Regions from separate parts of the Paenibacillus tundrae genome, predicted to be linked through region 2. Evidence: riboswitches for the same ligand, from Rfam matches in the RefSeq annotation. Region 2 holds a riboswitch; the other holds the start of a gene.
What was found. Region 2 has a riboswitch for FMN ahead of ribD (bifunctional diaminohydroxyphosphoribosylaminopyrimidine deaminase/5-amino-6-(5-phosphoribosylamino)uracil reductase RibD). Riboswitches for the same ligand answer to the same signal wherever they lie in the genome.
Positions count from the first base shown of each region.

Region 1: another riboswitch for FMN. It lies ahead of V6W81_RS14215 (DMT family transporter); the one in region 2 lies ahead of ribD (bifunctional diaminohydroxyphosphoribosylaminopyrimidine deaminase/5-amino-6-(5-phosphoribosylamino)uracil reductase RibD).

Region 1 is NZ_CP145605.1:3,170,314-3,175,126, forward strand. It holds gene V6W81_RS14210 (amidase) at 1-694, opposite strand, end outside; gene V6W81_RS14215 (DMT family transporter) at 866-1,846, opposite strand; FMN riboswitch at 1,993-2,138, opposite strand; gene V6W81_RS14220 (hypothetical protein) at 2,442-3,038, shown strand; gene V6W81_RS14225 (hypothetical protein) at 3,035-3,229, shown strand; gene V6W81_RS14230 (amidohydrolase family protein) at 3,587-4,813, shown strand, end outside.
Region 2 is NZ_CP145605.1:4,197,843-4,202,655, forward strand. It holds gene V6W81_RS18800 (bifunctional 3,4-dihydroxy-2-butanone-4-phosphate synthase/GTP cyclohydrolase II) at 1-37, opposite strand, end outside; gene ribE (riboflavin synthase) at 107-775, opposite strand; gene ribD (bifunctional diaminohydroxyphosphoribosylaminopyrimidine deaminase/5-amino-6-(5-phosphoribosylamino)uracil reductase RibD) at 830-1,933, opposite strand; FMN riboswitch at 2,338-2,498, opposite strand; gene V6W81_RS18815 (hypothetical protein) at 2,663-3,982, opposite strand; gene V6W81_RS18820 (peptidylprolyl isomerase) at 4,188-4,619, opposite strand.

The DNA of each region.
Region 1 (4,813 bases), 1.0 Mb from region 2:
TAACTTGCAACGTATCTAGCAGCGCAGCGCTGTCCCGGACAGTTCGAGATAATGCAAAATCAATCGAAGCGCCTTGCCATTGACGACCAACACCTGGTCCTACTGGAGTACGTCCACGTGTTGGCTTCAGACCAAACAACCCGCTGAAGGAAGCAGGGATGCGGATAGAACCCCCTCCGTCACTGGCACCGGCTAGAGGTACAATTCCGGATGCTACTGCCGCAGCGGCGCCCCCGCTTGAACCTCCAGGAGAATGATTCGTATTCCATGGATTGCGTGTTGGGCCGTGTAAATGGGGCTCGGTAATATTTTTCAGCCCGAACTCTGGCGTGTTCGTATGTCCGATCATAATAAAACCAGCTTCACGTAATCGAGAGACAAAGTTAGAACTTCGTAACGCTCGATGATCTTGAAGAAGACGAGAGCCTGAAGTTAGGATCTGACCCTCTAGTGATTGAGAGATGTCCTTGAGTAGCAGGGGAACACCAGCAAAAGGTTGCACTCCTGGGCGAATCATGCTTGCTTCCTGACGAGCTTGTACTTCATATGTACGAATTACCGCATTAAGCTGTGGATTCACTTCCTCGAGTCTTGCATATGCTGCTTCGAGCAGTTCAATGGGAGATACTTCTCGGGAGCGTACAAGCTCTGCTAAACCAATAGCATCGTAAGATGTATATGAAAATGAAGACATTACGCATCATTCCTTTCTAAGATGGATATCAAGTGTTTCATATGTCATCGTACCATCGGATTGCTGAAAAAACAAAAGCACTGTTCATCCAGTGGGATATACAGTGCTATGTTCTTTATATAACGTTTGAGAAATTGATATATATGTTAGGGATGCATCCTGCGTAGATAATTATTCTGTACGAAGCTTAGGGGCAGCATCAGCAACACTTGCTGACCGCTCCTGCTGTCTGGAAATCGCAAAGAGTGCAATCCATATTAGGATAAAACCAAGGAGTTGTTCCCATGTAATCAACGTACGGAAAGCGATCCAGTTCACCAGAACACCCGCCATCGGGAAACTAAGTTCCGCTAGCGTAGCGACAGAGGCTTTTGTAGAGGATAAGCCTTTATAATATAACAGCAAGCTCAATAGTCCAGGCAATAAAGCTTGACCTAATACATTAAGCACGACGGCCGCTTGTTCACCTGTTCCGGAGGGGAATGTCCATGCTGCTCCTTCATGCCATGTCATCAAGAAGAGAAGCGGCAGAGCGACTACGAACCGGAGAGAAGTAACGGTCTCATATCTTGCTTGCCCTAACATTAATCGTCCCATCACCGTAGATCCGCCCCATAGAGCAGCGGCTCCCAAGGATAACAGGCTACCTGCATGAATCCAGGTGTTCCAGTTTCCGAGAGGAAGTGTGAATCCAAACGTGAGCAGATAGGTTCCTGCAAGTGCAATGAAGAAAAGTCCGCCGAAGCGACGTGGTAACGTTTCTTTCAAAAGCAGCTTCGCGAGTACAATGGCGAACAAGGGTTGCATTTTTTGCAACAAGAGAACGGTATTGGGATCGTTATTGGTTAGCGCCATAGTGAATAACACCGTTGCTAGTGCTGATCCGCCCCAGGAAATGAAGATTACAGCAACCCAGTGTCTAGCACGTAGATTTTTCAGGTCTGAACGGAATTTCCATAAGACAGGAATGGCGACTAGACTTACAATGATGTGCTCAATAAGTACAATTTGAGTTGAGGTCATCGTCTGAAGCAAAATAATACGGAACAACGGATCTACGCCCCATAACGCAGCGCCGATTACAACAAGCCAGAATCCAGTGTTACTTCGTTCTTTCCGATAGACCGTTGAGGCAGTTTGATTCTTTTCCATATTCAGGACTCCTTCGTCAGAACACGGAATCTTCAGTTGGCAAAATCGACAAAAGCCTCCGTTCTGGTGAATCACCAAATAAACGGGGGCTCATCCATGCATATGTCGTCAGGGAAGAGGACTTCCCGTAAAACGGCATGACATGTGTTGATCTTCTCTCATCCGGACTATACCGTCGGCCTTGGAGTCTCACCAAGTCAGTCGCTGATAGCTATATCAGTCAGCGAGTCGCGGGCTGGTTCCGAGGAACATCACCGCCGGTTGGGAATTGCACCCTACCCCGAAGATCCTATTCAATTGTTAGTGTGTTGAACAAGTTGTAACATCAATTATTTCATCTTAATCTTGTAAGCGCTAGCAGTTCAAGTGTTTTTTTCAGAAGACGATATTCCAGCTTCCTTGCTGTCTGCGAAGAAGAACAATCTGACCGGCATGATATGGATCATTTAATATTTGGATGTATAATTATGTTAATATTAGTAGAAGCGTCTGAAACATTCTAATTGTGGTGAAACAGTGTGGCATGACAATTGGCTTATGAACTAGATTGAACAAATTTAATTAGGACAGCGATCAATCAATGGGAGGTATACTTTTGCGAAAAGGTTTCATTATAACTGTTATATGTTTGCTTATGATATTGGGGTTTGGGGCTATGCAAGGTTTTCATATTGATGAAGCAAAAGCCATACCTCGTGATGCCGATATTTTGAAATCAGAGCATATCGATGGTTACGGCCAAGTGGTTTATTTTGAAGATAATCAAGATAGAACCTTCGGGATAGCATTATTAGAAGAAAGGTTTGGTTTCTTGCACCGTTATGGCGGAGGTTCGTGGGATTACTTCGATGAGCAAGATAAGCCATTTGAAACTACTGGTTATGGTAATCGTGACCATTTTGTCGTTGGTGTTAAAGCTGCCTCAGAATCCAATATCAAATATATAGCCATTGGCAATCACATGGAGAATCTTTTGCCTTCACAAACGTATGAGCTATCTCTTCAGGATGTGAAAGCTAGCCCAGATGTATACCATCTTAAAGAGATGTCGGATCTATACGCACTGTTTGTCTTGAATGAGTACACTGAAGATACATGGACAATACGGGCTTTCAATCAAGATGGGAAGCTAGTTGCAGACAAACTATTTGGAGCGGAAGAAAGATACCTCGATGAGGAGGTGACCAAGTGAAACGAGTTTTTGCAACTTTAATTGGGGTTGTTGTGATCGGAGTTACGTTATTTTTAGGAATGAAATTCATTGGTTCACCATTTCCTTCAGTTGTAGAACAATACGATGTAATTCCAGGGCAAGGTGAAGTGAATTATTATGAAGGTGAAGGCAAGAACCCAAAATTAAAAATATTCTGGTGGAAAGAATAGTCTAAGTTTACTCAATTCCATTAAACTATAATCAGAAGAATTCATAGATGAAATAAATATGTATTGAAGTATGTTGCGGTTATGGAAGTCATAATTATGGATTTTTTAAATGGATATGTAGGGCATCTGATGATATGTTTTCAGAACTAGACGGCATGCGAATAAATGAATTCATAAAACCTTGCATAGCTACCTGCTACTCAAGGTTTTTTTAATTCCAAAATTTGCAAATCTAGAGATGTAACTATATAATACATATATACTTTATAAAAATAAGTTGTGTAATAATGTCGTTCAGCACTGAATCATACCATCATGCAAGCCATATCCAAAACATTATGATTGGAGATGTGTCTAATGGGGAAAAGTTACTTGCTGAAAAATGGTTGTGTTGTTTCAATGGATGCCTCGGTTGGTCAGTACAAAAGAGCCGATGTCTTAATTGAGGGTTCTATCATTATAGCTATTAAGCCTGATCTGGAGTGTGCAGAAGCCGAGATTATCGATGCATCTGATATGATTGTACTCCCGGGACTTGTAGATACCCATCGTCATGTGTGGGAGTCGTTGGTTAAGACAACAGGCACGAACTGGTCACTGCCTGTGTATTTGCAGAATCTATATTATGGAGCCATGGGGAGCAAACTTCGTCCTCAAGACAGCTACATCGCTAATCTATTAGGAGCTTTGGAAGCGCTTAATGCAGGGGTGACGACTGTATTGGATTGGAGTATGCCGTATTCGCCAGAGCACACAGATGAATTGATTCATGGACTTCAGGATGCGGGAATCCGAGCGGTATTTGCTCAGGGTGTACCTGGTGAAACGAATTACTGGAATAGAGATAGTTTTCTTACATACTCCAACGATGTACGCAGAGTGAAGCAACAATATTTCTCATCAAGTGATCAATTGCTGACGTTTGGACTTGCTATTCGAGGGCCGGAGTTCAGTCATTGGGATACAACGGTCAAGGAGATTCGTCTTGCAGAGGAACTAGATGCCATTTGTTCCATGCATGTAGGATTCGGGACTTGGGGAAGTGTAGATCGGTCAGTGACAAAGCTGCATGAGGCAGGTCTACTGAGTCCGCGAATAAATGTGGTTCATGGCAATACGATGGGGATCGATGAGTACAAAATGCTTGCCGATCAAGGTGCATCGCTTTCGGTTACTCCAGAGGTAGAGATGATGATGGGGCATGGATACCCAGCGACCGGACATTTTCTGGAGAATGGAGGCACGCCAACACTCGGTGTGGATGTGGTGACATCCACGGGTGGTGATATGTTTTCTCAGATGAAGTTTGCCTTGCAGGCAGAGCGGTCGAGAGTGAATGAACAATTGTTGCAGCAGGGAGAAATGCCTGGAGAACTGAACCTGCAGTCGAGTCAGGTATTAAGATTCGCCACATCGGCTGGCGCACAAGCGTTGGGACTAGGGCATAAGATTGGCACACTGGCACCAGGGAAAGAGGCCGACCTGATTATGATTCGTACAACGGATCTGAATTTGTTCCCCGTTCATGATCCGATTGGAGCCATTGTACAATTCGCCAATCCATCAAACGTGGATACGGTATTT
Region 2 (4,813 bases):
CTTCCTCGATTGGATCGAGAATGGATTGCTCTGTCATACGTCTCCCTCCAATTCTTTTATCTGTCTTTCTCCGTTCTCGTGTAAAAAGTTTATTCAAACCTATATTTTACGCAAAGCCGTGATTGGCCAGATACTCTTCACTTATACTCTTGGGCTTCGTCTCTTTCGTACTGGAGTGACCGTTCCCGTAATGAAGTAAATGATCCACGTATTTACCCAAGATGTCACATTCAATATTGATGGTATCTCCAGTTTTCTTAACATTCAGCACAGTCTCTCCAATGGTATGAGGAATAATGGAAACCGTGAATGATCCGGAAGTGGTGTTCACAACGGTAAGGCTGATGCCGTCTAAGGTGACAGATCCTTTTGGAATCAAATATTTAAAAAGATCATGATCATCCGGTTTAATTTCGAAAACAACCGCATTTTGGTCACGAGTAATACTGCCAATCACTCCCGTGCCATCCACATGCCCCTGTACAATATGTCCACCAAACCGGCCACCAGATAGCATTGCACGCTCTAAGTTTACTTTGCTTCCTGATTGCAGGTGGTTCAAGTTCGTATGTCGATACGTTTCTGGCATAACGTCAGCGGTAAAACCTCCGCCTTCCAGCGTAGTTGCCGTTAGACACACTCCATTTACGGCCACGCTATCACCAATTTTCAAATCATCCATGATGGCGGAAGCTCCGATGTTCAGAACCAATGCTTCGCCCTTTCGACCGATGCGCCGAATGTGACCGACTTCTTCCACTAGACCGGTAAACATGCTACCGCCTCCTTCTTGTACATCCTCTTAGCACTCACGCTTCATCGATCTCCCTTATTCTGGCCAGACCGGGATACCGCCAATGCTAATATTATCTCCAACTTGCTCGATTTCCAGTTGATTCAATTGAATGGCCTGGCTCATACGCTCAACACCTTCGAAACGGAAACTTCCCGGCGTATCATACCCTCCCACAATTTTGGGAGCAATGAACATAAGCATACGATCCACGAGTCTAGCTTCCAGCATTGCGCCGTTCAACGTGCCTCCACCTTCAAGCAAAATAGATCCAATCTCACGCTCACCCAGTTTGCTGAGTGCATTAAGCAGATCGACACGTGGTCCTGGTCCACAGCGGATAACCTCTACACCATATGCCTCTAGGCGCTCAGCCGCTTCAGGGCTTGCTTCATCCGTTGTAAGTACCCAGGTCGGTGCAATCCCGTCCTTGACCATTTTCGAGCCTACAGGTAGGCGTAGCTTGGAATCCACTACAATTCGAACTGGGTGAATGCCTTCCACTTGCAATCGAGTCGTCAATTCAGGATTGTCCGCGATGACAGTCTCAACGCCGACCATAATCCCCTGGTGACGATGACGAAGGGCATGCACGATCTCACGAGCAGGTTCATTGGAAATCCATTTACTATCTCCACTACGGGTAGCAATTTTGCCATCTAATGTCGAGGCCGTTTTGAGCGTCACAAACGGTAATCCTGTGGTGATGTATTTAATGAACTTTTCGTTCAGGCGTCTTCCACGTTCACGTAAAATGCCAACCTCAACCTCAATTCCTTGTTGGCGAAGCATGCTAATCCCTCTGCCCGATACTTGAGGATTAGGGTCTTCACAACACACCACTACGCGCTTTACTTTCTCATGAATCAGACGTTCGCTACATGGAGGTGTTTTGCCATAGTGACTACAAGGCTCCAACGTAACATATACCGTACTGCCCTCAGCATCGCTGCCTGCCATGTTCAACGCGTGCACTTCGGCATGACCTGTACCACGTTTAAGATGTGATCCCAGCCCGACTACGCGGCCTTCCTTGACCACAACACAACCTACAACGGGATTAATTCCAGTCTGTCCTTGTGCCCGTTCTGCCATATCCAATGCGAGTCCCATATAAAATTCATCATTAATCATTTCCAAGTCCGTCACCCCACGGTCTAATCTATTTTGTTATTATCTTCTCCTAGTGGAGAAAATGATGTGCATCTTCATTGTAAAATGATTTTCAATTCGCTATCGAATGTTTAAGGATTCCGTTAAGAAAAATAAAAAATCCCCGTCGAACAGTCCGTTCGATGGGGAGAAGAGACACTACGTCGTCGCAAGACAGCGTTGATACACTGGTTATAAAGCGCACAAAATCACTACCTTGATCGATTCAGGTAAGTGAAAACAAACACATACCCTAATGAAATTCATTTTAGGTAAAGCGCTTCTAAGACATAACCTATGTATGGAGGCAATGGGAAACACCCGTTTTCTCCATGTACAGTCACAAACTCACTGCACACCAACACATCTGCGAATGCAGCCAGAAGCTACACTCTCTCCTTCTCCCATCCAGACTATACTGTCGGTTCTGGAATTGCACCAGATCAGCCATCTGCCTCAGCAGACAGGTCACGGACTTTGCACATAGACATAAATGATTCACGAACATGTGCATCACCGCCGGTAGGGAATCTCACCCTCCCCGAAGGATTGTTGCGTTATTAATTGGATGTTAGCACTTTAACGTCAAAAAATCAATTGTTTTTTGTTCCTTTTTGTCACATACTAACTTTTAATAAGCAAAGATGATGCCAAAAACCGTTTCCCGGATGAGAAACGGTTTTGTCTAAGTTTCGATCGAATCGGCCACAACACCATCTATAGATTAGGAAAGCACCAACCGGCCATATGTTTCAAATCCTTGGCATGATGAAACGGAATTCGATCAGGTACAGGCAGCATGGATGATGGCTGAGGCATATTTCTCGCTACCCTTCTTACCCAGCTTGTGGAGTCGATAGCGAGCGCGGAGCACTGCCAGCGTTCATGTGGTCTCGGTCGAACGGTCATAATTAGCTCCGATTTCCCTGGCATCTCTGGAAAGACACCATCCAGATATTCCACCACCACTCGATTGTCCTTCAGTTCATGACAGTACACTGTGATCCATACCCCTTCACGAACCCGAACCGCATAAACATCGCCGGGCTGTACCGATCCTGTTCCAGCATCAGGAGAAGCCTTTGGAACTTTACTACGGACGATCTTTCTTTTCACCAGTTGACCCAGCATCGTTTCGTCCAAAGGTGGGCTTTGAGCAGGTTTCTCCTCAAGCAATACATTCCTTCGATCAAAATCATGAAATAGTCTAGCCAGATTCTCTTCATTCACACCTACAGAGCTATCCCACCATGCAAGTGGAGCCTGCACTTCAACCCGAACGTTCGGGCGCTGGTCACGCTCCCTATAGGATGTGAACGCCGTGATCAAACCCGGATGTTCAGGCGTATCCAGGATGCCAATTAAGGCTAGGGTCTCAAGCAGGTTACGGTAGACATATTCAGTTTTAGTTGGAAGCAGACCCTCTTTCTTAAGCAGAGCCGCTGCCTTACTATAGCGGGTTTTGGGAGGCAGTGTTCGAAGTACGGTTAACACAGCGCGAAATGTCCAGCGATCATATTCGTTTGGAACAGGAAGATCCTTCTCTTTCACATCTATAAGTTCTCTCAGCGCTAACACATGCCCAAAAGGATCACCGTCCAAAGGTGTTCCTTCTGTCATACGCCAGTACCATTGTATTGTCTTATCCTCTGCCTGGTTTACACTCAATCCACAAATTTCGCAGATTTCCGATGAAGGATATGGCCTGTGTTCATGATTAGGCATGTTACTCGCAATAAGCTTACCTGTTAGCAATGAGCGCCAGATCATCGGTGAAGACCACAAGGAAGCCACAAAAGCTTGCACTGCCTCATCCAACGTCCAATGCTCCGCCAGCATTTTCAACTCAGCAATCGTTTCGTCATGTTGCGGTTTAATAAACTGATTGGGATGACGGCCTGCCGTTTCTAGTGCCTCCCGGTCTTGAATGGGTATGCTTTCTGGCATGACATGCCTAGAAGCCTGTAGTTCTTCGTCCCAGACCATGTTTTCGCTATAAATTTGTTTCAATAATCTTAATTGGTTTACAATATCCAAATTCCGTCATCCCTTCTTAGTACCATATCTTGATGGATGATTTTTATACTTCATAAATCCTCTGAACCAAGAATAACCCATGCTTGAAGGATTCACCAGAATCGATATGCCCATTTATAGACAAGCCAAATATGTAAAAAACCCTTAGTGCATCTGTAACAGAAGCACTAAGGGTTTTGTGTAAAACATAAGTATTTAGTAAAACTTACGCTTCAACAACTTCAACAGTTTCCATTTTGTCGCTTCCTTCGAAAGCGTCAACGAACTCCATACCTTTGGTTACTTTACCAAATACAGTATGTTGTCCATCCAAATGTGGTTGTGGTTGATAGCAGATGTAGAACTGGCTTCCACCTGTGTTACGGCCAGCATGCGCCATAGCCAATGTTCCACGCTCATGTTTGTTCGGGTTAATTTCACAGTTGATTGTGTAACCAGGGCCGCCTGTACCGTTACCAGTTGGGCATCCACCTTGAGCTACGAAGCCAGGGATAACACGGTGGAAAGTCAAACCATTGTAGAAGCCGGAGTTTGCCAGTTTCTCAAAGTTTGCTACTGTGTTTGGAGCTTCTTGATCGAACAGGTCGATCAGAACTTCTCCGCCGTTTGCCATTTTAATTTTCGCTTGTTTCGCCATATGTAAATGACTCCTTTCGTATTGACCATCATTAGTGGTGCCAGAAGCACATGACCCTAGGTCAAGCTTAATAGCACTTTTCATAGTGTACACCGAAATGCGTTCAACCGCAAAATAATCAGCAATTTTTTTCGCACAATCCGGCTAAAAAGGGTGATTTCTGTCCGATCTGTTCTCGTCTTCAAGTTGCTCGG